3 regions of the Mesorhizobium kowhaii genome follow, and region 3 is predicted to be linked to each of the others. Evidence: predicted binding sites of a transcription regulator. Region 3 holds the regulator's gene; each other region holds the start of a gene.
What was found. Region 3 encodes PhoB, which activates phosphate uptake and scavenging genes when phosphate is short. Its sites were predicted from a motif close to TGTCATNNANCTGTCAT; they were not measured.
Positions count from the first base shown of each region.

Region 1: the regulator PhoB is predicted to act here: its motif matches at 7,913-7,929, upstream of ACFFNA_RS37440 (RNA degradosome polyphosphate kinase).
Region 2: the regulator PhoB is predicted to act here: its motif matches at 2,240-2,256, upstream of ACFFNA_RS03870 (ceramide glucosyltransferase).

Region 1 is NZ_JBHLYT010000176.1:82,222-92,237, forward strand. It holds gene ACFFNA_RS37390 (DUF2182 domain-containing protein) at 1-581, shown strand, start outside; gene ACFFNA_RS37395 (hypothetical protein) at 680-1,021, opposite strand; gene ACFFNA_RS37400 (amino acid ABC transporter substrate-binding protein) at 1,013-2,041, shown strand; gene ACFFNA_RS37405 (amino acid ABC transporter permease) at 2,106-3,293, shown strand; gene ACFFNA_RS37410 (amino acid ABC transporter permease) at 3,298-4,455, shown strand; gene ACFFNA_RS37415 (amino acid ABC transporter ATP-binding protein) at 4,534-5,283, shown strand; gene ACFFNA_RS37420 (TIGR02117 family protein) at 5,399-6,067, shown strand; gene ACFFNA_RS37425 (hypothetical protein) at 6,090-6,269, opposite strand; gene ACFFNA_RS37430 (FAD-dependent monooxygenase) at 6,346-7,584, opposite strand; gene ACFFNA_RS37435 (zinc-finger domain-containing protein) at 7,604-7,849, opposite strand; gene ACFFNA_RS37440 (RNA degradosome polyphosphate kinase) at 7,996-10,016, shown strand, end outside.
Region 2 is NZ_JBHLYT010000005.1:56,583-66,598, reverse strand. It holds gene argF (ornithine carbamoyltransferase) at 1-586, shown strand, start outside; gene ACFFNA_RS03880 (Hsp33 family molecular chaperone) at 665-1,699, shown strand; gene apaG (Co2+/Mg2+ efflux facilitator ApaG/CorD) at 1,745-2,137, opposite strand; gene ACFFNA_RS03870 (ceramide glucosyltransferase) at 2,365-3,516, shown strand; gene ACFFNA_RS03865 (O-succinylhomoserine sulfhydrylase) at 3,530-4,717, opposite strand; SAM riboswitch at 4,775-4,852, opposite strand; gene ACFFNA_RS03860 (2'-deoxycytidine 5'-triphosphate deaminase) at 4,985-6,079, shown strand; gene ACFFNA_RS03855 (ABC transporter substrate-binding protein) at 6,181-6,954, shown strand; gene araD1 (AraD1 family protein) at 7,219-8,211, opposite strand; gene mmsB (multiple monosaccharide ABC transporter permease) at 8,410-9,702, opposite strand; gene mmsA (multiple monosaccharide ABC transporter ATP-binding protein) at 9,699-10,016, opposite strand, start outside.
Region 3 is NZ_JBHLYT010000046.1:1,112-11,127, forward strand. It holds gene ACFFNA_RS25735 (ROK family protein) at 1-609, shown strand, start outside; gene phoB (phosphate regulon transcriptional regulator PhoB) at 777-1,466, opposite strand; gene phoU (phosphate signaling complex protein PhoU) at 1,486-2,193, opposite strand; gene pstB (phosphate ABC transporter ATP-binding protein PstB) at 2,233-3,057, opposite strand; gene pstA (phosphate ABC transporter permease PstA) at 3,075-4,391, opposite strand; gene pstC (phosphate ABC transporter permease subunit PstC) at 4,388-5,854, opposite strand; gene ACFFNA_RS25765 (PstS family phosphate ABC transporter substrate-binding protein) at 5,969-6,997, opposite strand; gene ACFFNA_RS25770 (PAS domain-containing protein) at 7,509-10,016, opposite strand, start outside.

The sequences.
Region 1 (10,016 bases), on a different contig from region 3:
TCATGATGGTTGGCATGATGACGCCGTCGGTCGCGCCGATGGTGCTGCTCTATGCCGGGGTCGGTCGCAAGGCGCGGGCCGGCGGGCGGCCCATCGCATCAACTGCATGGTTTTTTACCGGCTATCTGCTCGTCTGGTTTGCCTTCAGCGTGGCCGCGACCGGCGCGCAATGGCTGCTGGCCAGTCTGACCTTGCTGAGCCCGATGATGGCAACCAACAGTACGGTTCTCGGCGGCCTCGTCCTGATCGCGGCCGGCCTCTATCAATGGACGCCGATGAAGGGCGCCTGCCTGCAGCAATGCCAGGCACCGATCGCATTTCTGGCCAGTCATGGCGGGTTCCGCTCCGATCCGCTTGGTGCGCTTCGATTCGGGACCGTTCATGGCGCCTATTGCCTCGGCTGTTGCTGGGCGTTGATGGCGCTCCTGTTCGTCGGCGGCGTCATGAACGTGCTGTGGATCGCCGGCATCGCCATCCTCATTCTCCTGGAGAAGACCATCCCGACCGGGCAGCTGATCCCGCGCATCTCTGGCGCGCTGATGGCGGCAATCGGTGCCTGGCTGCTCGTTCAAGCACTCTGAGCATGTGCTCTCCTCCCGTTTCCGGGCGGCACGGCCATGCGACCCCGTCGCTCGCCATAGAACAGTCTTTGGATATGCCAATTTATCCCGGGGTAAATTCAGTGACGCGCAGTAAATCCGCGGGACGGATTTTCGCCGGCATAGTGCGGATCTGCGCCCGCCGGACTTTGCCAATTTTGTTTGCCCGGCTTGCTAATGTCCTGACGCTCCTGGCTGCAATTCAGGCATTTGCGGCCGCTGGTTTTCAAACTCTTTCGAATTCGGTCATTTTCCTTGACCTCACGGGAATTATCGCCTTCGATGCCATTCGTGAATGGGAGGCGGCGCGTCGATTGCGATGCGGGTTTCTGGGTATGGGCCGGAATGGGAGCTGCGTTCACACGGGAAAGGTCAGGGTTTACCTGAAAAACAGAGAAAAGGGTCTGTGGGTCATGAAACATATTGCTATCGGCATTCTTGGCGCCGCCACGCTTGGGTTGATGGCGTCTGCCGCCTCGGCAACGACGCTCGACACCGTCAAGGCGAAAGGCTTCATCCAGTGCGGTGTCTCGACCGGCCTGGCTGGCTTCTCGGCGCCGGACGACAAGGGTGACTGGCAAGGCATCGACGCGGATTTCTGCCGCGCTGTCGCGGCCGCTGTCTTTGGTGACGGCACCAAGGTCAAGTTCACCCCGCTCAGCGCCAAGGAGCGGTTCACCGCGCTGCAGTCCGGCGAGGTCGACATCCTGTCGCGCAACACCACCTGGACCATCAACCGCGACACCGCACTCGGCCTGAACTTCGTCGGCACCACCTACTATGACGGTCAAGGCTTCATGATCAATGCCAAGAAGCTGCCGGGCATCAATTCCGCGCTGCAGCTTTCCGGCGCCGCCGTCTGCGTGCAGAGCGGTACGACCACCGAGCTCAACCTCGCCGACTATTTCAAAGCCAACAAGATGGAGTACAACCCGGTCGTCTTTGAGAAGCTGGAAGAGGTCAACGCCGCCTATAACGCCGGCCGTTGCGACGTCTACACCACCGATCAGTCGGGTCTTTATGGCATTCGCTTGACTCTGGACGCGCCGGCCGACCACGTTGTGCTGCCCGAGATCATCTCGAAAGAGCCGCTCGGACCGGCCGTGCGCCAGGGCGACGACCAGTGGTACCACATCGTCAAGTGGACCTATTTCGCGCTGCTCGACGCCGAGGAGCTCGGCATCACCAAGGCCAATGTCGACGAAATGAAGAGCTCCGCCAGCCCGGAGATCAAGCGCGTGCTCGGCCAGGAAGCCGATACCAAGATCGGCACCGATCTCGGCGTTTCCAATGACTGGGTCGTCAACATCGTCAAGGCTGTCGGCAACTATGGCGAAATGTTCGACCGCAATGTCGGCTCGGGCAGCCCGCTCAAGATCGCCCGCGGCATCAACGCGCTATGGACCAAGGGCGGCCTGCAATACGCTCCACCGATCCGCTGATCGAAATGTGATCCGGAAGGCAGATCGTCTGCCTTCCGGTTTCTCTTTCCAGGGGGACGGTTGAATGGCATCGCAGGAAGTTCTTCGCGAGGAGCCAAGTCGCGCTTCTCTTATCAACGACCCGAAAGTCCGCAGCATTTTCTATCAATGCCTGGTCGTCGCCTTGCTGGTGTCCGGTGTCTGGTGGATCGTTCACAACACCATCGTGAACCTGACGAACCTGCACATTGCCTCCGGCTTCGCCTTTCTGAGAGGCCGCGCCGGCTTCGACATTTCCGATACGGCGATCGCCTATACGTCGGACTCCACCTATGGCCGGGCCATCATCGTCGGCTTGATCAACACGTTGATCGTCGCGTTTGTCGGCATCATCACCGCCACCATCATCGGTTTCATCGTCGGCATCGGCCGGCTGTCGAAAAACTGGCTGATCCAGAAGATCTGCACCGTCTATGTCGAGGTGTTCCGCAACATTCCGCCGCTGCTGGTCATCTTCTTCTGGTATTCCGGCGTGCTGGCGGCGCTGCCGGCGCCGCGCGACAGCATCAACCTGCCGTTCGGGTCGTTCCTCAACCAGCGCGGCTTCTATTTTCCGCGTGCCATCTGGGGTGACGGCTCCTGGCTGATCCTGGTGGGACTGCTTGCCGGCATCGCCATGGCTTGGTTCGTCGCCCACAAGGCGCATCAGCGGCAGATGGCGACCGGCCAGCAATTCCCGGTGTTCTGGACATCGCTGGCGCTGATTATCGGGCTGCCGCTGCTCGCCTACGCGCTGAGCGGCTTTCCGCTGACCTTCGATTTTCCGAAGCAATCGACTTTCAACTTGACTGGCGGCTTCGTCGTCAAGCCGGAATTCCTGTCGCTCTACCTGGCGCTGTCCTTCTATACCGCCGCCTTCATCGCCGAGATCGTGCGCGCCGGCATTCGCGGCGTCGCCAGGGGGCAGAGCGAGGCTACGGCAGCGCTCGGTCTGCGTGCCGGCCAGGCGTTGCGGCTGGTGGTTGTACCGCAGGCCATGCGCATCGTCATTCCGCCGCTGGCCAGTCAGTATCTCAACCTGACCAAGAACTCCTCACTCGCCATCGCCATCGGCTATCCCGACCTGACGGCGACGACCGGCACGGTGCTCAACCAAACCGGCCAGGCGGTGGAGTGCGTGGTCATCATGATGGTGATCTATCTGGCCATCAGCCTTCTGACCTCGCTGTTGATGAACTGGTTCAACGCCAAAATGGCGCTGGTGGAGAGGTAGGGACATGCAAGAACATGATATGTCCTGGGTGCGCACCGAAATGGCGCTGGCGCAACCGGCACCGGCCGGCGTCGTGGGCTTCGGTGCCTGGGTGCGCAAGAACCTGATCGCCTCGGCAGGCGACACCATTTTGACCATTGTCGGTATCGCGCTGGTGGTGATGATCCTGCCCCAAATCATCAACTGGGCCTTCATCGACGCCGTGTGGACAGGACCCAACCGGACCGTCTGCGCCACGGTGGCGCAGGGCGGTATCCAGCCGGATGGCTGGTCTGGCGCCTGCTGGGCCTTCGTCAACGCCAAATTCGGCCAGATCATGTTCGGCACCTATCCGGTCGAGGAGCGCTGGCGGCCGATCCTGGTCGGCATATTGCTGGTGGTGCTTCTGGTGCCGATGCTGATACCGAGCGTGCCGCGCAAGGGCCTCAACGCCCTGCTGCTGATCGTCGTTTTCCCCATCGTGTCGTTCTTCCTGCTGGTCGGCGGCGCGTTCGGTCTCGAACATGTCGAAACCGCGCGCTGGGGCGGCTTGCTGGTGACGCTGTCGCTGTCTTTCGTGGCCATCGTCGTGTCGTTGCCGCTTGGCATCGTGCTGGCGCTTGGCCGGCGCTCCAGGATGCCGGTCGTCAAGATGCTGTGCGTCATTTTCATCGAAGCCGTACGCGGCATTCCGCTGATCACCGTCCTGTTCATGGCCAGCGTCATGCTGCCACTGTTCCTGCCGCCGGGCGTCACCTTCGACAAGTACCTGCGCGCGCTGATCGGCGTGTCGCTGTTTGCCGCCGCCTATATGGCTGAAGTGGTGCGCGGCGGCCTGCAGGCGATCCCCAAGGGCCAGTATGAAGGCGCCGATTCGCTTGGCCTCGGCTATTGGCAGAAGATGTACTTCATCGTCATGCCGCAGGCGCTGAAGCTGGTCATCCCCGGCATCGTCAACACCTTCATCGGCATGTTCAAGGACACCAGCCTGGTCACGATCATTTCGATGTTCGACCTGCTCGGCATCGTCAAGCAGAACTTCTCCGACGCCAACTGGGCGACGGCGCAGACCGCCAGGTCGGGTCTGATCTTCGCGGCCTTCGTCTTCTGGCTGTTCTGCTTCGGCATGTCGCGTTATTCAATGTACACCGAACGCCGGCTCGACACCGGCCACAAACGCTAAACAAAAGAACAAGGGGATCCTGCCATGGTCATAGAAAATGCCGTCAGCGCGGAAGAGATCAAGGTCAACGCCGCCAAGATGCACATCTCGACCACTGATGTCGCCATCGACATCATCGCCATGCACAAATGGTACGGCGAATTCCATGTGCTGAAGGACATCAACCTGAAAGTGATGCGCGGCGAGCGTATCGTCATCTGCGGCCCATCGGGCTCCGGCAAATCGACGATGATCCGCTGCATCAACCGCCTGGAAGAGCACCAGAAGGGCAAGATCATCGTCGACGGCAAGGAACTGACCAACGATCTGAAGAAGATCGACGAGGTGCGCCGCGAGGTCGGCATGGTGTTCCAGCACTTCAACCTGTTCCCGCATCTGACCATCCTGGAGAACTGCACGCTGGCGCCGATCTGGGTGCGCAAGACGCCGAAGAAGCAGGCCGAGGAAATCGCCATGCATTTCCTCAAGCGCGTCAAGATTCCGGAACAGGCCAACAAATATCCCGGCCAACTGTCCGGCGGCCAGCAGCAGCGCGTGGCGATCGCCCGTTCGCTGTGCATGAACCCGCGGATCATGCTGTTCGACGAGCCGACCTCGGCGCTCGATCCGGAGATGATCAAGGAAGTGCTGGAAACGATGGTCGGCCTTGCCGAAGAGGGCATGACCATGCTGTGCGTCACCCACGAAATGGGCTTTGCCCGCAAGGTCGCCAACCGCGTCATCTTCATGGACCAGGGGCAGATCGTCGAGCAGAACACGCCGGCCGAGTTCTTCGACCATCCGCGCCATGAGCGGACAAAGCTGTTCCTGTCGCAGATCCTGCACTAGGCCTTCGATAACCAGGGAGAGCCCGGCTGAAACAGTGCCGGGCTCTTTTGCGTATGGATGAGCAGGAGGCGGGCGGTTTGTGTCGCGCCGGGGTGCGTTTGCAAGGCCGCCATTCATGAAAAAGCTGGGACGTTTTCTAGGCCTGCTGTCGATCGTCGTTGCGCTCGCTGTGACGCTCGGCACTCTCGTGCCGCGACCACTCTGGCAAACAGCCGCCGCCACGCCCGCCACCGCGCGCCATATCCTGGTGCTGAACAACCCGATCCACACCGACATCGCCATTCCGGTCGACGACAGGGTGCGCCAGCGCTTCCATTTCCTGGTCGATGCCGGCATCCCGGCAGATAGTCCGGAAGTCCGCTATATCGTCTTCGGCTGGGGTGGTCGCGCCTTCTACCTGGAGACGCCGACATGGTCTGAGCTCAAGGCTGTTCCGGTGATGAAGGCACTGACCGTCGACGCGTCGGTCATGCATGTCGATGTCGCCGGCGCCATCGTCGAACCGCATCCGGATGTCGCCGGCTTCGACATCGGCGAGGAGCGTTTTGCGGCGCTGCTCGATTTCATCGATGCAAGTTTCCAGCGGGGGCCGAAAGGGCCGATTGTTGTTCCGGACGCGGCCTATTCTAGGTTCGACGGTTTCTATGAAGCCAACGGCCATTTCAACGCGCTGGTCGGCTGCAACACCTGGACGGCGGCGGCATTGCGCACCGCCGGCCTGCGGACGGGCTGGTGGAACCCGCTGCCGGCTTCGCTCAGCCTGTCGATGCGGCTTTACAACTAGACGGGTAGCCGTCGCGCTTTCGTCAGCGAGCCTTGCCCCGCCTGATCGCGTTTCGCCAAAACTCTTCGGTCAACTCGGGAATGTCGCTGGTATCGACATCACTCTCTGGCCGCGAGGTCAACCAAGCGATCTCGGCCTTCTGAGCATTGGTCAAAGGTGGCGGATTCTTTGGGTCGATTTCATATCGAATGACCTTGGCCATGGAACATTCCTACTCTGTGTGGGTGCCGTTGTCGAATACGAGCGCCTTGTTCCTTCGGGCCGGCCTGTCGCGCGTTTCATGTTTCGCCAGGCTCCGGTGCCTGCCAGCCATAAAGCCAGTCGAGATCGGCGGCGAGTTTTTCCGACGACCGCATTTTCAGGAACAGATTGCGCGCGATAGAAACTGGACCCGCGGCATGCCAGGCAAGGCGGTTGATAGCGCCGCGCCGGGCGACCCTGGCGACGCGCGGCCGCCGCAGGTTCTCCCAGATCTGAAGACTTTGTGCCTGATCGGCGGGGAAGTCGGCGACGACATCCGCAAGCATCGCCGCATCCTCGATCGCCATGGCGGCACCTTGCGCCGCGAACGGCGTCATCGCATGCGCCGCATCGCCGATCAGCGCCATGCCATCGGTCGTCCAAGGCTGTTTGCTGTCTACCGTATGGATCGGCCATGCCGTCCACGGGCCGGCTTCCTCGACCAGACGGGCAAGTGCTGCCGCCGTACCGCGCATGGCACCGGTCAAGATCCTGGTGTCGGCGTTCCCGGACCAGCCCTCGGCAATGCGTTCGCCCTTGGTGAAGGCAGCGAGATTGAAGGCAGCGCCCTTGCTGACGGGATAGGCGACCATGTGGAAGCCGGGATGCAGGAAGGTGGTGACGCAATTGGTTGCGCCGATCGCGGCAAAGGCTTGTCCGGCAGCGCTGTCGGCGGGAATGGTGGCACGCCAGGCCAGTTCGCCCGAAAAGTGACTTCTCGGCGAGGCCGCCCCCTTGTTCGGATCGACAAGCCCGCGCACCGATGACCAGACGCCATCGGCGCCGACCAGCAGCAAGCCCTTGGCCTCGATTGTCTCGCCGGCCATCTCGGCAGCCACTGTGACACCGTGGCTGCCTTTGGCAACGCTGCTGACGTGCGCGCCGGGAGTCAGAAGAATGTTCGGCATCTCGGCAACGCGCGCAGTCAATGCGCTCTGCAGGTCAGCCCTGTGAGCGACGAGATAGGGTGCCTGCCAGCGGGCTTCGGCGGCTTGTCCCAGCGGCACGCGCGCCAGTTCGCGCAACGTCGCGGCATCCTTCAGCACCACCGCTTCCGGCCGCACCGCAGCCGGAAGCAGCCGGTCGAGCACGCCAAGCTGGCGAAGGATGCGTGTCGCGTTGGGAGAAAGCTGGATGCCGGCGCCTGCCGCTTCCAGGCGCTGTGCCTGTTCGAACACCTGCACGGGGTAGCCGCGTCCGGCGAACGCCAGCGCGGCGGTCAGCCCGGCGACGCCCGCCCCGGCGATGACGACTTGCCGGGACCGCGTGTCGTCCATCGGGCTTGTCGCGAAAGAATCAGGCGGCCTGGTCGATGTAGATACAGCCGTCCGGCAGCGTTTCGGTCGCCTTCAGCTTGGGCGAATAGCGGTAGAGCGTCGAGCAATAGGGGCAGACTTTTTCATTGTCGTCGCCCATGTCGAGAAACACATGCGGGTGGTCGAAAGGCGGGTTGGCGCCTGTGCACATGAATTCCTTGACGCCGATGTCGATCGCCGGGTGGCCCGCATCGTTCTGAAAATGGGGAATGGAACCGCCTGCCATCGTCGTCTCCTTAACGCAGTCTCTTCTGCATCTGGATCATAACCGGTCTCTTTGCAAGTTCGATGAAATCAAACTGTCGCAAAAGCCTGTCAGAGGATAAGTTAAGCCGGTTAACCGGCCAGCGGTTGCGGGGAAGAGCGGGAATCATGAACGAACTGAAGCCGGTGCAGAGCGAATTCGTGAATGTCGAGGTGGCTCGACCGGAGGGCGGCAACCCGGATCGCTTTGTCAACCGGGAGTTTTCCTGGCTGCAGTTCAACCGGCGCGTTCTCGAGGAATCGCTGAACCTCAATCATCCGCTGCTCGAGCGCGTCCGCTTCCTGTCGATCTCGGCGGCCAACCTCGACGAGTTCTTCATGGTCCGCGTCGCCGGTCTTGCCGGCCAGGTGCGCGAGGGCATCACGCTGAAGAGCCCTGACGGCCGCACCCCCGAACAGCAGCTCGAGCAGCTGCTGCGGGAGGTCGAGCGGCTGCAGGAAGACCAGCAGAAGAGCCTTTCGGCGCTCACCGTGCTGCTCAACAAGGAAGGCATCGAGAGCATCACGCGTGACGCGCTGACCAAGGACGAAAAGATCTGGCTGGAAGACCATTTCCAGGAGCAGGTGTTTCCGGTGCTGACCCCGCTGTCTATCGACCCGGCACATCCGTTCCCGTTCATTCCCAATCTCGGCTTCTCGATGGCGCTGCAATTGCGCCACCGCAAGAATGGCGAGGAGATGAGCGCGCTGCTGCGCCTGCCGGTGGCGCTGAAGCGCTTCATCCGTCTGCCGGACCGCAAGCACCATGTCCGCTTCATCCCGCTGGAAGAGGCGGTCGGCCTTTACATCGGCAAGCTATTCCCCGGCTATGAGGTCAAGGGCTCCGGCACGTTCCGCATCATCCGCGACAGTGATATCGAGGTCGAGGAGGAGTCCGAGGATCTGGTGCGCCTGTTCGAGACGGCGTTGAAGCGCCGCCGCCGCGGTTCGGTGATCCGCATCGAATTCGACAGACTGATGCCGTCGGAACTGCGTGACTTCGTTGCCGGCGAGCTTGGCGTGTCGTCGAGCCGCATCAGCGTTCTGACCGGTCCGCTGGCGCTCAGCCAGATTTCCGAGATCGTCGCCATCCCTCGCGACGATCTCAAGTTCACGCCCTACAATCCGCGCTTTCCCGAACGCATCCGCGAGCATGGCGGCGACTGCTTTGCCGCCATCCGCGAGAAAGACATCGTCGTCCATCACCCCTACGAATCCTTCGATGTGGTGGTGCAGTTCCTGCGTCAGGCGATGGCCGACCCCGAAGTGGTGGCGATCAAGCAGACGCTTTACCGCACCTCCAACGACAGCCCGATCGTGCGCGCGCTGGTCGACGCGGCCGAGGCCGGCAAGTCGGTCACCGCGCTGGTCGAGCTCAAGGCGCGTTTCGACGAGGAAGCCAACATCCGCTGGGCGCGCGACCTGGAGCGCGCCGGCGTGCAGGTCGTGTTCGGCTTCCTCGAGCTGAAAACCCACGCGAAAATGTCGCTGGTGGTGCGACGCGAGGACGGCAAGCTGCGCAACTATGTGCATCTCGGCACCGGCAACTACCATCCGGTCACCGCGCGCATCTACACCGATCTGTCCTTCTTCACCACCGACCCGACGATCGCGCGCGATGTCGCCCAGCTGTTCAATTTCATCACCGGCTATGCCGAGCCGACGGATGAAATGCGGTTGGCGATCTCGCCGTTCACGCTGAGAAGCCGCATCTTGAAGCATATTGCCGACGAGATTGCTCATGCGGTGGAGGGGAGGCCGGCGCGCATCTGGATGAAGATGAACGCGCTTGTCGACCCGATCATCATCGATGCGCTCTATGACGCCGGCCGTGCCGGCGTCGAGATCGACCTCGTCGTGCGCGGCATCTGCTGCCTGCGGCCACAGGTGCCGGGCCTGTCGGAAAACATCAGGGTCAAGTCGATCGTCGGCCGTTTTCTGGAACACAGCCGCATCTATTGCTTCGGCAATGGCCATGGGCTGCCATCGGACGAGGCGATCGTCTACATCTCTTCGGCCGACCTGATGCCGCGCAATCTCGACCGCCGCGTCGAGACCATGGTGCCGATCACCAATCCAACTGTGCATGAACAGATCCTGGGCCAGATCATGCTGGGCAACATCATGGACAATCAGCAAAGTTTCGACGT
Region 2 (10,016 bases), on a different contig from region 3:
GCGGCTTTTGGAACTGACCGAGAACGCCACCGTTCCGGTCATCAACGGACTGACCGACGACACCCATCCCTGCCAGCTGATGGCCGATATCATGACCTTCGAGGAGCATCGCGGTCCGGTCGCCGGCAAGACCATCGCCTGGACCGGCGACGGCAACAATGTGCTGCATTCGCTGCTCGAAGCCTCGGCGCGGTTCCGCTTCAACCTCAACGTCGCCGTACCCGAAGGCAGCGAGCCGGCGCAGAAGCATATCGACTGGTCGCAGGCGCATGGCGGCAAGCTGCACTTCACCCGCTCGCCCGAGGAAGCCGTCGACCAGGCCGATTGCGTGGTCACCGATTGCTGGGTGTCGATGGGCCAGGAGCATCGCGCCCGCGGTCACAACGTGTTTTCGCCCTACCAGGTCAACGCCAAGCTGATGGCGAAGGCCAGGCCGGATGCCCTGTTCATGCACTGCCTGCCAGCGCATCGCGGCGAGGAAGTGACCGACGAGGTCATTGACGGGCCGCATTCTGTGGTCTTCGACGAGGCCGAGAACCGGCTCCATGCGCAGAAGGCCGTACTCGCCTGGTGTCTCGGCGCTTGATCTCTGGGGGTGTGATGCCTATCTGCGCCGCATCACGCAAATCAAGCGCGTTTCGAAGCATGCGCCCTCCAGGGCGGCATGGCCGCGCCCTGGAGCTTTGTCATGTTGGAAACCTATCAAGTGACTGAACATCACCCCAAACTCGGCGAATTCGGCTACGCCGGCGACGATCACGTCGTGCCCTTCGAGGTCGGCCCGCTCGATGTGCGCGGCCGCACCGTTCAGCTCGGGCCGATGCTCGACGCTATCCTCACCCGTCACGACTATCCCGAGCCGGTCGCCCGCCTGCTGGCGGAAGCCTGTGTGCTGACGGTGCTGCTCGGCACCTCGCTGAAGTTCGAGGGCAAGTTCATCCTGCAGACCCGCACCGACGGGCCGGTCGACATGCTGGTCGCGGACTTTTCCACGCCCTCGGCGCTGCGCGCCTATGCGCGCTTCGATGCCGATCGGCTGGAGGCGCTGGTCGCGGCAGGCGAAACGTCTCAGCAGACGCTGCTCGGCAGCGGCGTGCTGGCGCTGACCATCGACCAGGGCGCTCATACACAGCGCTACCAGGGCATCGTCCAGCTCGACGGCGAAACGCTGGAGGATGCGGCCCGCACCTATTTCCGCCAGTCGGAGCAGATCCCGACCGATCTCAGGCTCTCTGTGGCCAAGTTGCTGACGCCCGGCATCGGCGGCGCCCGCGAGCAGTGGCGCGCCGGTGGCATCCTGGCGCAGTTCCTGCCTCAGTCGCCCGAACGCATGCGCGTTCCGGACCTGCCGGGCGGCGATGGCGATCCGCGCGAGGAGATCCACGATCCGGCCGACAATTCCTGGCAGGAGCTGCTGGCATTGCTCGGCACCATCGAGCCGACCGAACTGATCGACCCGACGATCGGCGCCGAGCGGCTGCTCTACAGGCTGTTCCACGAGCATGGCGTGCGCGTCTTCGGCGGCGTTCCGGTCGCCGACCAGTGCTCGTGCTCGCGCGACAAGATCCGCGGCATCCTCGAGGGCTTCTCGGCGCAGGAGATCAAGGACAGCACCGAAGACGGCGGCATCCACGTCGCCTGCGAATTCTGCTCGAAGCAATATGACTTCGACCCTGCGGAATTTACGGTGGCCCAGTAGGGAAAAACACGCCTTACCGGCTGCTTCGCTGCCGGTAAGGCGAAACTAATTCACCGTCCGCCGCGTGCCCGGCAGGTCCAGCGAGAAGGCAGGGATGGCGATGTCGAACGTCTCGCCCCGCTTGTTGCGCATCGTGTAGTGCCCGACCATGATGCCGGACGGTGTCGAAAGCGGGCAGCCGGACGTGTATTGATAGCTGTCGCCGGGATTGAGTTCGGGCTGGTCGCCGACGACGCCGGGGCCGCGCACCTCCTCGACCCGGCCGGTGCCGTCGGTGATGTGCCAATAGCGCGACAACAGCTGCACAAACTCATCCGACTGGTTGTCGATCGTTATCTGATAGCCCCAGACATAGCGGTTCTCGGACGGATCCGAGCGATCCTCCAGATAGAACGGCCTGACCTGCACTTCGATGTTGCGCGTCACGGCGCGGTACATAAGCGGCTCCAAAACAATCCGGTAACTTTCGGCGCTCCGCGCGGACTGGTCAACGGTGCGCGTCCTGTCATTGCGGCCTCAAAGGCAGGTGCCGGCAAAGAATGTCATTTAAGTGACACACGACAATGATGGTGTGCGCCGACCAGTGCCGCGCGACTCGGGCGCTCTGTCGAACTGTTGAAATCGGTCGTCATGCGGACCGGTTTTTCTGGAGTGACCGGATTTCGATGGAACTCACTCTCATAGCCGCCACGCTTTCAGCTGCTCTCATCCTCTCAAACCTCGCCAGCATCCTGCTCGCCGCTTCGCGTCTGAAGCGCCGCCGCACCATCGCGCCGCCGGCCGGCAAGCCGCGGCCGGTGTCGATCGTCGTGCCGTCGCGTGGTGTCGAGCCGTTTACACAGGAGACGCTGGAGCGTGCCTTCTCGCTCGACTGGCCGCGCTACGAACTGGTCTTTTGCGTCGCCCATGCCGATGATCCGGTGGTCAGGCTGATCCGCGCCGCCATTGCCCGTTTCCCCAAGGTGCCGGCTCGGCTGTTGATCGGCGACGACCGCATCAGCGCCAATCCGAAACTCAACAATTGCGTCAAGGGCTGGGAAGCCGCGCGCCACGATTGGGTCATCCTGGCCGATTCCAACGTGTTGATGCCGAGAGACTACGTCCAGCACCTGATGGCCGCATGGCGGCCGGACACCGGCCTTGTCTGCTCGACGCCGATCGGCTCGCGGCCGGCCGGCTTCTGGGCCGAAGTCGAATGCGCCTTCCTCAACACGCTGCAGGCGCGCTGGCAATATGCCGGCGACGCGCTTGGGCTCGGCTTTGCCCAGGGCAAGAGCATGCTCTGGAACAAGCCGATGCTGGATGCCAATGGTGGCATCCGTGCGCTGGCCGCCGAGATCGCCGAGGACGCTGCCGCGACCAAGCTGGTCAATGGCCTTGGCCTGCGCGTCAATCTCGTCGCCGCGCCCTTCGAGCAGCCGCTCGGCCGGCGCACGTTTGACGAGATCTGGTCGCGTCAGGCCCGTTGGGCGCGGCTGCGCCGCGTCACCTTCCCGCTGTTCTTCGCACCCGAAATCCTGACTGGCGCGGTGGTGCCGCTGGTGCTTGCGCTGGTTGCGGCGTCGGCCGCCGGCGTCAGCCTCTGGGCAACCGCCATTGCCGTGCTGGCGGCCTTCTACCTTCCGGAATGCGCCCTGGCTGGGTCCAAGGGCTGGCACCTGTCGCCGCGCATGGTCGCGGCGATATTGGCGCGCGACCTGATCCTGCCGGCGATGTGGGCGCGCGGCTGGCTCGGTGGCGCCGTCGACTGGCGCGGCAACGCAATGACCATTGGCACCAAGGCGGCCGAACTGGAAGAGACGCCGTCCGGCGCCTGATAGCCAAAGGCCTCTATTTGGCCTTCAGCGCCTGTTCGATGTCTTCCAGAAGATCATCGGTATCCTCCAGGCCGACCGACAGTCTGAGCGTGCCTGGCCCGATGCCGAGCTCGGCGCGGGCCTCGTCGCTCAAATTCTTGTGCGTCGTCGTCGCCGGATGGGTGATCAGGCTCTTGGCGTCTCCGAGATTGTTGGAGATCAGCACGATGTCGAGGGCGTTCTGCAAGGCGAAGGCCGCCTGCTTGCCACCCTTGACGTCCAGGCAGATCAGCGTCGAGCCGCCCGACATCTGCTTCTTGACGATGGCCGCCTGCGGGTGGTCGGCGCGGCCGGGATAGATGACGCGGGCGATTTCGGGCCGCTCGGCCAGGAAATCCGCGATCTTGCCGGCGCTTTCCGTCTGCTGGCGCACGCGCAGCGGCAGCGTCTCCAGGCCCTTCAGCAGCGTCCAGGCATTGAACGGCGACAGGCTCGGGCCGGTGTGGCGGAAATAGTCGTGCAGGTTCTCGTCGATCCACTTCTTGTCCGACAGGATGACGCCGCCGAGACAGCGGCCCTGGCCGTCAATATGCTTGGTCGCCGAGTAGACGACGATGTGCGCACCGAGCTGCAAAGGCTTCTGCTGCAGGGGCGTGGCAAAGACATTGTCGACGATCAGCCGCGCACCGATCGAATTGGCAAGCGCGGCAACTGCGGCGATGTCGACCACTTCCAGCGTCGGGTTGGTCGGACTTTCCAGGAAGAACAGCTTGGTGTTCGGCTTGACCGCCTTTTCCCAGTTGGCGATGTCGGTGCCGTCGACCAGTGTCGCCTCTATGCCGTATTTCGGCGCCAGCGTCTCGACCACCCAGCGGCAGGAGCCGAACAGCGCGCGCGCCGCCACGATATGGTCGCCGGCCTTGGCGCTGCACAGAAGGGCTGCCGTCACTGCGGCCATGCCGGACGCGGTGGCGCGCGCATCCTCGGCGCCTTCGAGCGCGCACATGCGCTTTTCGAACATGTCGACGGTCGGGTTGGCGTAGCGCGAATAGATGAAACCCGGCTCCTCGCCCTTGAAGCGGGCTTCGGCAGCCTGCGCCGTTTCGTAGACATAGCCCTGGGTGAGGTACATCGCCTCGGAGGTTTCGCCGAAACCGGAACGCAGGGTCCCGCTATGCACGAGTGCTGTTTGAGGTTTCCAGTTGTGCTTCTTGGTGCTCATCGCTTTTGTTCCAGACACAAAAAAACCGGCCGCGAAAGTCGCAACCGGTCCATACGGCCTTGCGGCCCGACGGTCCTTTAGCGACTTGTTTAACGTGGCTGCAAGCCGACCGGCCAAATCACCACGGGATAACGACCCTTTAGACCCGCGCCACGCTTGCGTCAATTGCCGGCTTGATTAAGAGGTTTGTACCAAGCCGCAAAACTGTTCCATGGTTTTGCGGCAGGAACCTGCGACAAGAAAATCGCCTGGCCTAGGAGTGGAGCCTTGCGGCAGACAGGCATTCTTCCCGATCAGGACATTTCGGCGCTGTTCCAGTCCGGCGCGCTGAAGTCACCGCGCGCGTTCGATGCCGACCAGATCCAGCCGGCGAGCCTGGATCTGCGGCTCGGCGACAAGGCCTGGCGCGTGCGGGCCTCGTTCCTGCCGGGCCCCAACCACAAGGTTTCGGAAAAGCTCGACCGGCTGCAACTGCATGAGATCAATCTTGCCGAGGGCGCGGTGCTGGAGACCGGCTGCGTCTATATCGTGCCCTTGCTTGAAAGCCTGGCATTGCCGGCGGACATTTCGGCCTCGGCCAACCCGAAAAGTTCGACCGGTCGGCTCGACATCTTCACACGCGTCATGACCGATCGCGGCCACGAGTTCGACAAGATCGCCGCCGGCTATCATGGCCCGCTCTATCTCGAGGTCAGCCCGCGCACCTTTCCGATCGTCGTGCGCACCGGTTCGCGCCTGTCGCAGATCCGGTTCCGCACCGGCAATGCGCTGCTCTCGGAAGCCGAGTTGCATGACCTGCATCGCGCCGAGATGCTGGTCGCCACCGAGCCGCCGAACATCTCCGGCGGCGGCATCGCGCTGTCGATCGATCTCAACGGGGATCAGAACGGCCTGGTAGGCTATCGCGGCAAGCATCACACCGGTCTTGTCGACGTTGACAAACGCGCGGCACAAGAGGTCGTCGACTTCTGGGAGCCGATCCACAAGAGCGGCGCCGGCGAGCTGGTGCTCGATCCCGATGAATTCTACATCCTCGTCAGCCAGGAAGCGGTGCATGTGCCGCCGCTCTACGCTGCCGAGATGACGCCGTTCGATCCGCTGGTCGGCGAATTCCGCGTCCACTATGCCGGATTCTTCGATCCGGGCTTCGGCCACTCGGCGTCTGGCGGCACCGGCAGCCGGGCAGTGCTCGAAGTGCGCAGCCACGAAGTACCGTTCATCCTCGACCATGGCCAGATCGTCGGCCGGCTGGTCTACGAGCATATGCTGAAGCGGCCGCAGGCGCTCTACGGCACCGATCTCGGCTCCAACTACCAGGCGCAGGGCCTGAAGCTGTCCAAGCATTTCCGCGCCGCGCGCTGACCTCCCCTTTGCCGTCAGGCAATATGCTTGCCTGCGCCGGCTCGCCATGCTTGGCTGCCTTGCTGGCTGTCAAGATGCCGGCGTTCAAGGGAACCAAGAAAATGCAGATTTCCAGATGGATCATATCGGCAGCTGGTGCTGCCATGCTGGTGATGGCGGCCGGCTCTCTGTCGGCGCAGGCAGCGGAGAAACTGAAGATCGGCACCGAGGGCGCCTATCCGCCGTTCAACACCATCACCGCGGATGGCAAGGTCGTCGGCTTCGACATCGACATCGCCAATGCGCTATGCGCGCAGATGAAGGTCGAGTGCGAGATTGTCACCCAGGACTGGGATGGCATCATTCCCGCCCTGCAGGCCAAGAAATTCGATGCCATCATCGCCTCGATGAGCATCACCGAGGAGCGCAAGAAGCAGGTCTCCTTCACCAACAAATACTATACGACGCCTCTGGCGCTGGTGGCGCCGAAGGATACCGATCTCACCTCGACCGAACCCGCGGCGCTCGCCGGCAAGACGGTCGGCGCCCAGGCTTCGACCACGCAGGCCGACTATGCGCAGAACGTCTATGGCAAGGCGGGCGCAGAGGCGAAACTCTACCCGACCCAGGAAGAAGCGATCACCGATCTGACGAACGGCCGTCTTGATGCCGTGCTCTCCGACAAGTTCGTGCTGATGGACTGGCTGAAGAAGGCAAGCGAGGGCTGCTGCAAGCTGGTCGGTGACGTCAAGGGCACGGAGACCCAGGCCGGCATTGCCGTTCGCCTGGAAGACACCGCGCTACGCGACAAGCTCAACGCGGCCATCGATGCCATTGTCGCCGATGGGACCTACAAGAAGATCCAGGCCAAGTATTTCGACTTCGATATTTATTGAGGTTCGGCCGCGCCTTCTTCCTTCTCCCCCTGTGGGGTGAGAAGCGGTGGCCGCAGGCCTCGAAAAGCCAATTGCTTGGCTTTTCGAGCTTCGAACGCCCTGAGCCTGCGAAGGGCCGGGAGGCGGCCGGTCCCCTGCCGGGTCCCCGCTGCTTCGCAGCGTCCCGGCGTTCGCCGGCCTTTCATCGTGCCACTGGCACGATGAATTCGCCTTCGGCGAACCGGCTGCTCACCCCACAGGGGGAGAAGGAGAAATGCTGGCGCCTCACAGCGCCTTCACCGCCACCTTCACCGGCTGCTCGATCTCGAGTGGGTTGCGCAGCGGCAGGCCAAAATCCTTGGCCTCGATCTCGAACAAATCGCCGGCCTCGGTGTTGATGCCATCGGCGAAGGACAGCGTCGCCGTGCCGAACATGTGCACATGCACGTCGCCCGGCTGACGGAAGGCGGCATATTTGAAGTGATGGTGTTCGAGATTGGCGATGGTGTGCGACATGTTCGCTTCGCCCGACAGGAACGGCTTTTCCCACAGCACCTCGTTGTCGCGATAGATGCGCGAGCTGCCCCTGATGTCGGCGGGCAAGTCGCCGATCAGGATCTCCGGTCCGAACGAAGCGTTGCGCAGCTTGGAATGGGCGAGGAACAGATAGTTCACGCGCTCGGTGACGTGGTCGGAAAACTCGTTCGACAGCGTGAAGCCGACGCGGAACGGCGCGCCGTCGTCGCCGATGACGTAGATGCCGGCCACTTCCGGCTCTTCGCCGGCGTCCTTGGCGAAGGCCGGTGACAGGAGTGCGGCACCTGGCGCCACCGCCATCGTGCCGTTACCCTTGTAGAACCATTCCGGCTGCACGCCGATCTGACCTTTCGCCGGCTTGCCGCCCTCCAGCCCCATGCGGAACATCTTCATGGAATCGGTCAGCTGTTCCTCGCCGTCGGCGCTGAGCTTCTTGTGCATGGAATCGCGCGTCGCGGCCGAGCCGAGATGCGTCAGTCCGGTGCCGGTCAGATGCAGATGCGCCGGATCGGGATGATTGATCGGCGACAGCAGCCGTCCCTTCTTGTAGGCGGCATCGAGATCGACTGTCTCGCCGAGCCCCTTGCGTTCGATCAGCGCGACGAGGCCGACGCCGGTGCGGGCGGCCTCCATCGCCAGCGAATAGACGCTGCGCGCGCCATTGATGATCCGGGTCTTGCCGCCGTTGCGGGCAACGACGCGGATGGTCTCGGCGTCGTCGAGAATCTGGGAGATCAGCATGATGAATCCTCTCTCATTTGCCTTGGCCTGGCTGCCGAAACGACAAACCTTGCCCAGCGCGGCCGGGACTTCGTCCATGCCACGGGTGAAATTCTCCGTTCGGATTGCGCTCGCGAGCCTGGTCCCTCTTGGGACTTCTTCGTGCCGCCGGGTTGCCGGGCAGCGCCGCGATGTGACCCGTATGCCTTCCTGGTTCCCTCAGCCCTTGTTCTTGTTGTAGACGTCGAACACCACCGCGCCGAGCAGCACCAGGCCTTTCACCACCTGCTGCCAGTCGACATTGACGCCCATGATCGACATGCCGTTGTTCATCACGCCCATGATGAAACCGCCGACCACCGCGCCGATAACTTGGCCGACACCACCCATCGCCGAGGCGCCGCCGATGAACACCGCGGCGATGACGTCGAGCTCGCTGCCAAGACCTGCCGCCGGCACCGCCTGCCCCAGGCGCGCCGCGATGATCAGGCCGCCAAGCGCCGACAGCACACCCATATTGACGAACACCATCAGGGTCAGTCGCTCGGTCTTGATGCCCGATAGCTGCGCCGCTTTGGCATTGCCGCCCATTGCGTAGATGCGTCGGCCGATCGTCATGCGTTTGGTGACGAACACGAACAGGGCGATCAGCACGCCCATCACCATGAGAACGATCGGCAGGCCCTTGTAGGTGGCGAATTGATAGACCAGGAACAGCGCGAGCGCGCTGGTCACCAGGGTCTTGACGACAAACAGTGTGAAGGGCTCGGCTTCGTAGCCATGCTGCTCGCGTGTGCGTCGTGCCTTGAGCCCGAAATACGCATAGGCGAGCACGGCGATCAGGCCCAGCACAATCGTCGTCATGTGCAGGGTCAGGCCGCTGCCCATAATGGTCTTGCCGGCGGCGTTCACCGTCGGCGGGATCAGCGTCAAGGGGCCGATCACGTCCGGAATGAAGCCGGAACTGAGCGCCTTGAAGCCGTCTGGAAGCGGCCCCACGGAAGACCCGCCACCCAATAGCGCCTGGCAGATGCCGCGGAAGATCAACATCCCCGCCAGCGTGACGATGAAGCTCGGTATTCGGTGATAGGCAATCCAGTAGCCTTGGGCCGCGCCGATGCCGCCACCGATGATGAGGCAGATGATCGACACAACCAGCGGATTGCTGAAGGGGCCAAGCGGCCAGATGACCATCATCATTGCCGCCAGCGCGCCGATGAAACCGGCGACGGAGCCGACGCTGAGGTCGATATGGCCCGAAACGATCACCAAAAGCATGCCCAGCGCCATCACGATGATGAAGCTGTTCTGCTGCACCAGATTGCTCAGGTTCACTGGCTTGAACAGCGTGCCGGACGTGGTGAACTGGAAGAACACCATGATGGCGATCAGCGCCAGGATCAGGCCGTACTCGCGCAGATTCGTGATCAGCGCCGAGACGGCCACACGCGGCCCCTGCTGCACATCTTCGGCGACGCCGCTTTTCGGCGCGGGACCGCTCTCGGTGGTCATGATACTTTTCCTTCTCCCCGAACGATGGCGCGCATGATCTTTTCCTGGCTGGCGTCGCTCGCCGCCATTTCGCCGACCATGCGGCCTTCATTCATGACGTAGATGCGGTCGGTGATGCCGAGCAGTTCCGGCATCTCCGACGAGATGACGACGATCGCCTTACCCTCCGAGGCGAGGCGGGCGATGATGGTGTAGATTTCGTACTTGGCGCCGACGTCGATGCCGCGCGTTGGCTCGTCGAGGATCAGCACTTCCGGATTGGCGAACAGCCACTTCGACAGCACCACCTTCTGTTGGTTGCCGCCCGACAGATT
Region 3 (10,016 bases):
GACTTCATCGCCATCCTGCTGTCGCACGGCATCGGCATGGGCCTGGTGCTGAAGGGCGAGCTGTTCACCGGCACCCATTCCTCGGGCGGCGAGTTCGGCCACATGATCCATCGGCCGAACGGCGCGCTGTGCCGCTGCGGACGGCGCGGCTGCGTCGAGGCCTATGCCGGCAACTACGCCATCTGGCGCAACGCAAGGCAGATGAGTGAGGACGCAGAACCAGTGGCCGATGTCAGTGACGCTGACATGCGCGCGCTGGCAACCGCGGCCCGCGAAAGAGACGGACCCGAGCGCGAGGCCTACCGCAAGGCCGGCGAAGCGCTCGGCTACGGTCTCGGCAGCCTGTTCGCGTTGATCGATCCGGCGCCGGTCGCCATGGTCGGTGTCAGCGCCGCCGCCTTCGACCTGATCGAGCCGGCATTGCGCGAGGCGATTGCCCAGACCGCAGGCGGCCAGCATTCGAAATCGATTTCTTTCGACACCGAACCGAACGAACTGCCACTGATCCGCGAAGGCTGCGCCATGCGGGCGCTGACCTTCGTCGACCAGGAGATTTTCGCGCCCGGCACGCAGACAAGATCCGGCCTCGGCGGCAAGAACGTGGCTTGAATTTGCCCGAAGAACGCGGACTTGGGATGTGCTGAGATTCAGGTCAGGCCGCGCCGAGAATGGTGGATTCCGAGAACCGGAACGGAGCGTACATTCCAGTACGTGAGTACCGGAAGCACAGGAAGACGCCGTTCGCAGGCCGGCATCACCTGAATATCAGCGCATCCCTAATCTTCCCTGATTGCGTATCCAGCACCGCGGATGGTGCGGATGACATCGGGCATGCGGCCGTTGTTGACCGCCTTGCGCAGCCGGCCGACATGCACGTCGACCGTGCGCTCATCGATGTAGATCGTCTCGCCCCAGACATTGTCGAGCAGCTGGCTGCGCGAAAACACGCGGCCGGGATGGCGCATCATGAACTCGAGCAGGCGAAATTCGGTCGGCCCGAGCCGGATCTCGCTCTTCTTGCGATAGACCCGGTGCGATTCACGATCGAGCACGATATCGCCGACCTTGAGCACGCTGGACAGCACTTCCGGCTTGGCGCGGCGCAGCAGCGCCTTGATCCTGGCCATGAACTCCGGCGTCGAGAACGGCTTGACCAGATAGTCGTCGGCGCCGGTCGAGAGGCCGCGCACACGATCGCTTTCCTCGCCACGCGCGGTCAGCATGATGATCGGCAGACGCTCGGTCTCGGGACGCATCCTTAGCCGGCGGCAGAGTTCGATGCCGGAAACCGCCGGCACCATCCAGTCGAGCACCAGAAGGTCGGGGACGTTCTCCTGCAGCCGGATCTCGGCCTCGTCGCCGCGCGTCACCACCTCGACCTGGTAACCCTCGGACTCCAGATTGTAGCGGAGCAGCACACCTAGCGGCTCCTCGTCCTCCACCACCATGATGCGTGGCGCGATCATCGACTGGTCACCCCTGTCGTCATGCCGCTGGCGCGGACATTGCCGTCTCGTCCTGCTTCGGACGATTGGCGGGCAGCTGCGTGCCGGTCAAAACATAATACGCATTTTCAGCGATGTTGGTGACGTGATCGCCGATGCGCTCGAGGTTCTTGGCGCAGAACAAAAGATGCGTGCAAGCGGTGATGTTGCGCGGGTCTTCCATCATGTAGGTAAGGAGTTCGCGGAACACGGAGGTGTATTTCACGTCGATGCGCTCATCGTCGGCGCGCAGTTTCGCCAGGGCCTCGGCGTCGCGCGCCGCATATTCCTCGATGACGCCCTGCACCTGGATCAGCACCAGCTGCGCCATTGCGTCGATGGAGTGCGACAGGTCGCGCGGCGTGACGCTGAGGCCGAGGGTGCCGACGCGCTTGGCGATGTTCTTGGCAAGATCACCGATGCGTTCGAGATCACCGGCCATGCGGATCGAACCGACGACGGCGCGCAGGTCGTTGGCCATCGGCTGGCGCTTGGCGATCAGCGTGATGGCGCGGTCGTCCAGCTCGCGCTGGCGCGCATCCATGATGGTGTCGTCGGAAACGACGCGCTGCGCCAGGGCGTTGTCCGAATTGAGCAAGGCGCGCGTCGAGCCGCTGACCATCGAGCGGGCCAAATCGCCCATGTCGCGGATCAGCTGGCTGATCTGCTCCAGATCCTCATCGAAAGATGCGACGGTATGTTCACCCATGATCCAGTCCTCGTGCCTGAAAATTCAACGCCGGACCACTCAGCCGAACCGGCCGGTGATATAGTCTTGAGTGCGCTTGTCGTCGGGGTTGGTGAACATCTTGTCGGTGGCGCCCTCCTCGACCAGATAGCCGAGATGGAACATCGCCGTGCGCTGCGACACGCGCGCCGCTTGCTGCATCGAATGGGTGACGATGACAATCGTGTAGTTCTGGCGCAGCTCGTCGATCAGCTCCTCGACGCGCGCGGTGGCGATCGGATCGAGCGCCGAGCAGGGCTCGTCCATAAGGATCACCTCTGGCGATACGGCGATGGCGCGCGCGATGCATAGACGTTGCTGCTGGCCGCCGGAGAGGCCGGTGCCGGGTTCTTGCAGGCGATCCTTGACCTCGTTCCAGATCGCCGCCTTCTTCAGGCTCTGTTCGACGATCTGATCCATGTCGGCCTTTCGCTTGGCCAGCCCGTGGATACGTGGGCCATAGGCAACGTTCTCATAGATCGACTTCGGGAACGGATTGGGCTTCTGGAACACCATGCCGACGCGCGCCCTGAGTTCGACGACGTCAATGTTCTTGTCGTAGATATCCTCTTCGTCCAGCGTGATCTTGCCGGTCACCCGTGCCGAGTCGATGGTGTCGTTCATACGGTTGAGGCAGCGCAGGAAGGTGGACTTCCCGCAGCCCGAAGGGCCGATCAGCGCTGTCACCTGATTGAGGCGAACGTCGAGATTGACGTCGAACAGCGCCTGCTTGTCGCCGTAGAACACGCCGACTTTGTCGCCGCGCATCTTGATCACTTCGTTCGACTTGGCGTTCATTTTGTCGCCCACTGCGTTTTCAAGAGACTGTTCGGTCATGATGTTCATACCAGATGCCTTTTTTTCTACCAGCGACGCTCGAACCGACGCCGAAGCACGATCGCTGTGATGTTCATGGCCATGAGGAAGACCAGCAGGATGATGATGGCGCCCGACATGCGCTCGACGAAGGCACGTTCGGCCTCGTTGGCCCACATGTAGATCTGCACCGGCAGCGCGGTCGCCGGGTCGAAGGGCGTCTTTGGATAGTCGGCAACGAAGGCGACCATGCCGATGAGCAGCAGCGGCGCGGTTTCGCCCAGCGCACGCGCCAGGCCGATGATGGTGCCGGTGAGAATGCCGGGGGCGGCTAGCGGCAGGATATGCTGGAACACCATCTGCATCTTGGACGCGCCGAGGCCGAGCGCTGCGGCGCGGATCGACGGCGGCACCGCGGCAAGCGCGGCGCGTGTCGCGATGATGATCGTCGGCAGCGTCATCAGCGTCAGCACCAGGCCACCGACGAACGCAGCAGAGCGCGGCATGCCGAGGAAATTGATGAACACGGCGAGGCCGAGCAGGCCGAAGACGATCGACGGCACCGCCGCCAGATTGTTGATGTTGACCTCGATCAGGTCGGTGAAGCGGTTCTTCTTGGCGAATTCCTCCAGATAGATGGAGGCGGCGACACCGATCGGCAGCGCCAGCAGCAGAACGATCACCATCATGTAGAACGAGCCGATGATCGCCACGCCCATGCCCGAGGTTTCCGGACGGCTTGAAGCGCCGTAGGAGAACAGGCCGGTGTTGAAATGCTCGGCCATCGCACCGTCCGCCCTGAGCTTGTTCATCCAGGCGATCTGCTGGTCGGAGACCTTGCGGCGCGCTTCCTCGACGCCAAGGTCGATCTGGCCCTTGAAGGCGGAGTCGAGATTGGCGGCGGCAAGGATGTTGACGTCGCGCGTCGTGCCGATGACCGACGGATCGGCGGCGACGATGTTGCGCAGCTGGACGCGGGCACCTTCGGACAGGAAGCCCTTGAGCTTCAGGGTCGACGGCTTGTCGTCGGGATTGATGCCGAGCTTGGCGATCAGCGCCTTTTCGGCGAGCTTTGGATAGTTTGCCTTGATCAGCACGGTCGGATCGGTGGCGCGCTTGTTGGACGGATCGATCACCTTCTCGTCAAAGCTGATCGGCAGCGACACCGTCGTCTGCCAGAAGGCCGTGTAACCCTTCGTGACGATGGTGATGAGCATGATGGCCAGGAACGCAAGGCCGACGGAAATCGCCAGCATGCCGTAGATGCGGAAGCGGCGTTCGGCGGCATAGCGGGCCTTCAGGCCGATGTCGCGGCGCGGATGAGCGGCGACCCGGACCATCGTATTCATGGGGATGTCGGTCATTCGTACTGCTCCCGGTACTTGCGCACGATGTAGAGCGCGACGATGTTCATCACCAGCGTCAGGGCGAACAGCGTGAGGCCGAGCGCGAAGGCGACCAGGGTTTGCGGCGAATTGAACTCGAGATCGCCGGTGAGCTGGTTGACGATCTTGACGGTGATGGTCGTCATCGCCTCAAACGGATTGATGGTGAGATTGGCGGCGACACCGGCGGCCAGCACGACGATCATCGTTTCGCCGATGGCGCGCGAGGCGGTCAGCAGGATGGCGCCGACGATGCCCGGGAGCGCCGCCGGTAGGATCACCCGCTTGATCGTCTCCGAACGCGTCGCGCCAAGGCCGAGCGAGCCGTCGCGCATAGCGCGCGGCACCGCGGTGATGATGTCGTCGGACAGCGAGGACACGACCGGGATCAGCATGACGCCCATGACCAGGCCGGCGGTGAAGATGCTCTGGCCCTGGATGAACGGCGAGCCGCCGGTGAGCGCGGCGGAGAGGTCGCGCAGGAACGGCCCCAGCGTGACGACGGCGAAGATGCCGTAGACGATGGTCGGTATGCCGGCCAGCAGTTCAAGCGCCGGCTTGACCACCGATCTCACCCTGGGCGATGCATATTCGGCCATGTAGACCGCCGACATCAGGCCGACCGGCACCGCGACCAGCAATGCAATCAGGGCGATGTAGAGGGTACCGGCGAGAAGCGGGATCAGGCCGAACTGGCCCTGGCTGCCGCCCGAGCCGGCGGCGGCGAAGCGCGGATCCCAGACCGTGCCAAAGAAGAAGCTCATCGGCGAGACGCTCTCGAAGAACTGGATCGTCTGGAACAGCATCGAAAGCACGATACCAACCGTGGTCAGGATGGCGATGGTCGACGCAGCGAGCAGCCCCCACAGCATCAGCCTCTCGACATTGTTGCGCGCCCTTGCACGCGGTGCGATTTGCCTGAGCGCATAGAAAGCGCCGGCGATCGACAGGGCGAATGCAAGGACAGCGCCGATCCTGCCAAGCCGGCTCTGCACGGCGTTCGCTTCGACGGCGATCGGGATCATGTAGTCTTGCGAATCCGTTGCCAGCGCCACGCCCTTGGCTGCGAGCAGCGGCTGCAGCTCGGCGAAGGTCGCGGGCAGCGCCGCCAGCGTGTTCGCATCGAGCTGATGCAGGCCTTTGGCGAGGCTCTTTACCAGGCTGACGTCCAGCGCTTCGCTGGCAACCTTGCTGTCAGCGGTGCGCTCAGGCAAGGCAGCGTGAATGTGCCGGTCGAGATAGAAGGACGAGCCGATGGTCCAGACGGCAAGCAGCAAAAGGGCAGGCAGGACGGCGAGCAGGAAGGCCCACCAGCCGTGATAGTGGGCGCGCGAATGCGGCTTCACCGTGCCGTTGTCCTGCGCTGCGGCACGCTGCCGACCTATCAGGAATGCAACCAGGCCGATGGCGACGACAATGGCCAGTACGAGCATGGACGACATGGACCCACCCCAGGGGAAACTCTAGAGCAAAGGATGCTCAAATCGCCACCCGCCAGCGGCAGGCGGCAAAACCAGGACGCCGGCTTCGGCCGGCGCCCTGGTTTTGTAGATTGGTTACATCGACTTTCCGGCGGCGAAAGCGTCGCGCTGGGCCTGACGTTCGGCGTCCGGGGCCGCGACGAGGCCGTATTCGGCGAGCGGGCTTTCCGGGCCTACCATCTGGTCGTCAAGGAAAAACTCGACATATTCCTTGAGACCGGGGACGACGCCGAGATGCGCCTTCTTCACATAGAAGAACAGCGGGCGCGACACGGGATACTTGCCGCTGGCGATCGTCTCGGTCGAAGGCGTGATGCCTTCCACGGTAGCGACCTTCAGCTTGTCGGCATTGTTCTCGTAGAAGGCGAGGCCGAACACGCCGACGCCGGTCTTGTTCGAGTCGATGCGGGCGAGCGTCTCGGTGTAGTCGCCGTCGATGTCGATGGCCTTGCCGTCCTTGCGGATCGCAATGCAGGTCTTGCCGACTTCCTTGTCGTCGGCGACGCCGGTGGCCTTGATGGCAGCCTTGTCGCAGCCGGCGTCGAGAAGCTTGGTCTCGAACACTTCGCGCGTGCCATGCTTTTCGCCGGGAATGTAGGCAGCGATATCCCAGTCGGGCAGCTTCGGATTGACCTGGCTCCACTTGGTGTTCGGATTGTCGACCAGCTTGCCGTCGACGACGAGCTTGGCGGCGAGCGCCTTGTAGATGTCGGCGGGAACCAGCGCCCAGTCCGGACCCTTGATGTCGGTGGCGAAGACGATGCCGTCATAGCCAATGCGAACTTCCTGGATTTCCTTGACGCCAGCGTCGGCGCAGGACTTGATTTCGTCCTTTTTGATCGGGCGCGAGGAGTTGGCGATATCGATCGTGTCTTCGCCGACGCCCTTGCAGAATTCCTTGATGCCGGCGCCGCTGCCGCCGGACTCGACCACCGGGGTCTTGAAGTTGGTGAAGGCTTCGCCGAACTGCTCCGCGACGATCTTGGCATAGGGTAGCACGGTCGACGACCCGGCGACCTGGATCTGGTCGCGCGCGGCGGCGAAGCCGGACGACGCGGCGAGCGCAAGCGCCGCGGCCGACGCCGTAAGGAGGAATTTCTTCATGTGGCCTGCTCCTGTTCGGAAGATGGTCTCTCGGCGCCGTTCCTTCAGCGCCCGCTGAGGCCAATAGCCCTCGATTATTACAGTCGCATGACAGTTTCATGTCAGCCCGGTAACGCGTCATCGGGGTGGGGAAAATGCCGGCCGGCCGGCGCTTGCGGCGGAGCCTGTCTTTGTGCCCGGAATCAGGCACTTGCGCCGGTTCAGACCGAGAGCGACCTGCGGTTTCGCAATCGACGCCTCGGCAAAGAAAATCCGGACGGGAGTGCGTTGCTCTCGGCCAGATGTCGTGGCCGGGCCATCGCCGAAAACAGGTCCGTTGGGGTAGGTTGACGCTGTCTCATGCCGGCGGTCGCTGCTCCCGCCCGTAACTGGAAGAGCGGAATTCGAATGTGGCCATTGTCTCGGCTGGGCGCCGCCTTGGGTATGGTGCGATCGCGCCATAGTCTTGCCTCAGCGGGGGGCGCGAATCGCCGCCGAGTTCCCCTGGGCATGCCGGGTGCTACGCCGGCCTTTACCCGGCGTTGCGCTGAGCCTGGCGGCTGGCGCCGACCCAGCGCTCGACCTTCTCGAGCAGGGCCCTTGGACTGATCGGCTTGGGCAGGTAGTCGTCCATGCCGGCCTCCAGGCAGCGTTCGCGATCGCCCTTCAGCGCATGCGCGGTGACGCCGACGATCGGCACATGCGTGCCGGTCTCTTCCTCCAGCCGGCGAATGGCGGCGGTGGCTTCGAGCCCGTTCATCTCCGGCATCGAGACATCCATCAGGATCATGCACGGATTGAGCCGGCCGAAGGCGTCGAGCGCCTTGCGGCCATTGCCGACGATCTCGAAACCATAACCGGTCTCGCCGAGAATCTGGGTGAACACCATCTGGTTCACCTCATTGTCCTCGGCCACCAGGATATCCAGCCTGTCGCCGCCGGCGGTCGCGGGTGGCCGGGGGCGAACCGAAGGCGGCTGTAGCAGCGCCCGTTGTTCCGACGGCTGTGGCCGCACAACCTTGCCCAGAGGGATGTCGGCTGCCAGCGGTTGGGCGTCGCCCGTGTTGTGGCGATGCCGCTGGATGGTGGCAACCAGCGTTTCCAGCAGCACCGATGACCGCGCCGGCTTGATCAGCTGGGCATCGATGCCGAGATCGCGATAGCTGGTGTTGGCGAGCGACTGGTCGACCGAGGTCAGCATGATGATCGGCGTGCCGGCAAGGCCAGCGGTGTTGCGCACGATCCGCGCCATTTCGGCGCCGCTCATGCCGGGCATCTGATAGTCGAGCACGACGCAGTCGACCGGCACGCCATAGGCGGCGGCGGCAATCAGCACTTTGAGACCCTCGGCGCCGCTTTCGGCCGCGCAGGAATCGAATGTCCACGATGTCATCTGCTCCGTCAGGATGGCCCGGTTGACGGCATTGTCGTCTACGATCAGCACGCGCGCGCCGGTCACGTCGACAGGCATGATGCGTTGCCCGTTCTGCTGACCGGCCCTCGGCAGCGTGACCGTGAACCAGAAGGTCGAGCCCTTGCCCTCGGAGCTCTCGACACCGATGTCGCCGCCCATCAGTTCGACGAGCCGCGAGGTGATGGCAAGGCCGAGGCCGGTTCCTTCGTGTCGCCTCGTCGACGAGGTGTCGACCTGGCTGAATTTTTCGAACACGAGTTTCAGCTTTTCCTCGGGGATACCGATACCGGTATCGGTGACCGAGATCGTCAGTTTCGTCCCAGTCGGAACCCTTTCGCCGGTGACGTCGACCAGCACATGGCCTTCATCGGTGAATTTAACCGCGTTGCCGAGCAGGTTGGTGACGATCTGCCTGATGCGGCCGACATCGCCGACAAACAGGCTCTCGAGCCGAGGCTCGATGCGCACGATGAGTTCGAGATCCTTCTCCTTGGCGCGTGTGGACACCAGCGTCGCCACATCCTCGATCGCCTCGGCAAGGTTGAAGGGCGCCGGATCGAGTACCAGCTGACCGGCGTCGATCTTGGAGAAATCGAGGATGTCGTTGATGATGGTGAGCAGCGCGTTGCCCGATTTGACGATGATGTCGGTGAACGTCTTCTGTTTCGGGTCAAGGTCCGATTTGGCCAGCAGTTCGGCCATGCCGAGCACGCCGTTCATCGGCGTGCGGATCTCGTGGCTCATATTGGCGAGGAATTCCGACTTGGCGCGGTCGGCGAGCACGGCGCGCTGCCGCGCCTCGCGCAGTTCGGCCTCGCGCATCTTCAATTCGGTGATGTCGGTGGTCGATCCGATCAGGTAAAGCGAACCGTCGGACGCGATCATCGCGCCCTTACGGGCGAATTGATGCCTGACGCTGCCGTCGGCCATCGTCACCGTCTCTTCGACCTCCTGGGTTTCGCCGGTGCGCAGCACGGCTAGGTCGCCATTGACGAAAGCTTCGCCATCCGGCCCGAAGATCTCGATGTCGGTCTTGCCGATCGCCTCTTCCTTGCTGAAGCCGGTCAGGTCGCACCAGCCCTTGTTGACGTAGAATTGCCTGAGGTCGGAGCGCTTGGCGTAGATCGACACCGGTACGTTGTCGATCAGGCTGCGGAACACCTCGTTCTCGCGCATGCTGTCTTCCAGCGCGCGCTCGCGCGCCTTGACCTCGGTGATGTCGGTGCTCGAACCGACCAGATGCACCGATCCGTCCAGCGCCACCAGGCGGCTCTTGCGCGTCATCAATTGCCGAACCGTGCCGTCGCGATTGGTGACGGGTTCCTCGATCTCCTTGACGGCGCCGGTCACGGCGACTTCGGTGTCGTCAAGGCTGTAGCTGTCGGCGTCCTGCGCACCGAACAGCTGGCGGTCGGTGCGGCCGATGACCTCCTCCTTGGCGAGGCCGGTTATCGCGCACCAGGCCTTGTTGACGAACTCGATGCTCAGGTCCTGCGCCTTGATGAAGGCGGCCACCGGCAGCTCGTCCAGCACGTGCCGGAACAGATCGATCTGGCGCATGCTGTCGCGCAGCGCCTTCTCGCGGCTCTTGATCTCGGAGATGTCGACGCGAACGCCGATGAACGT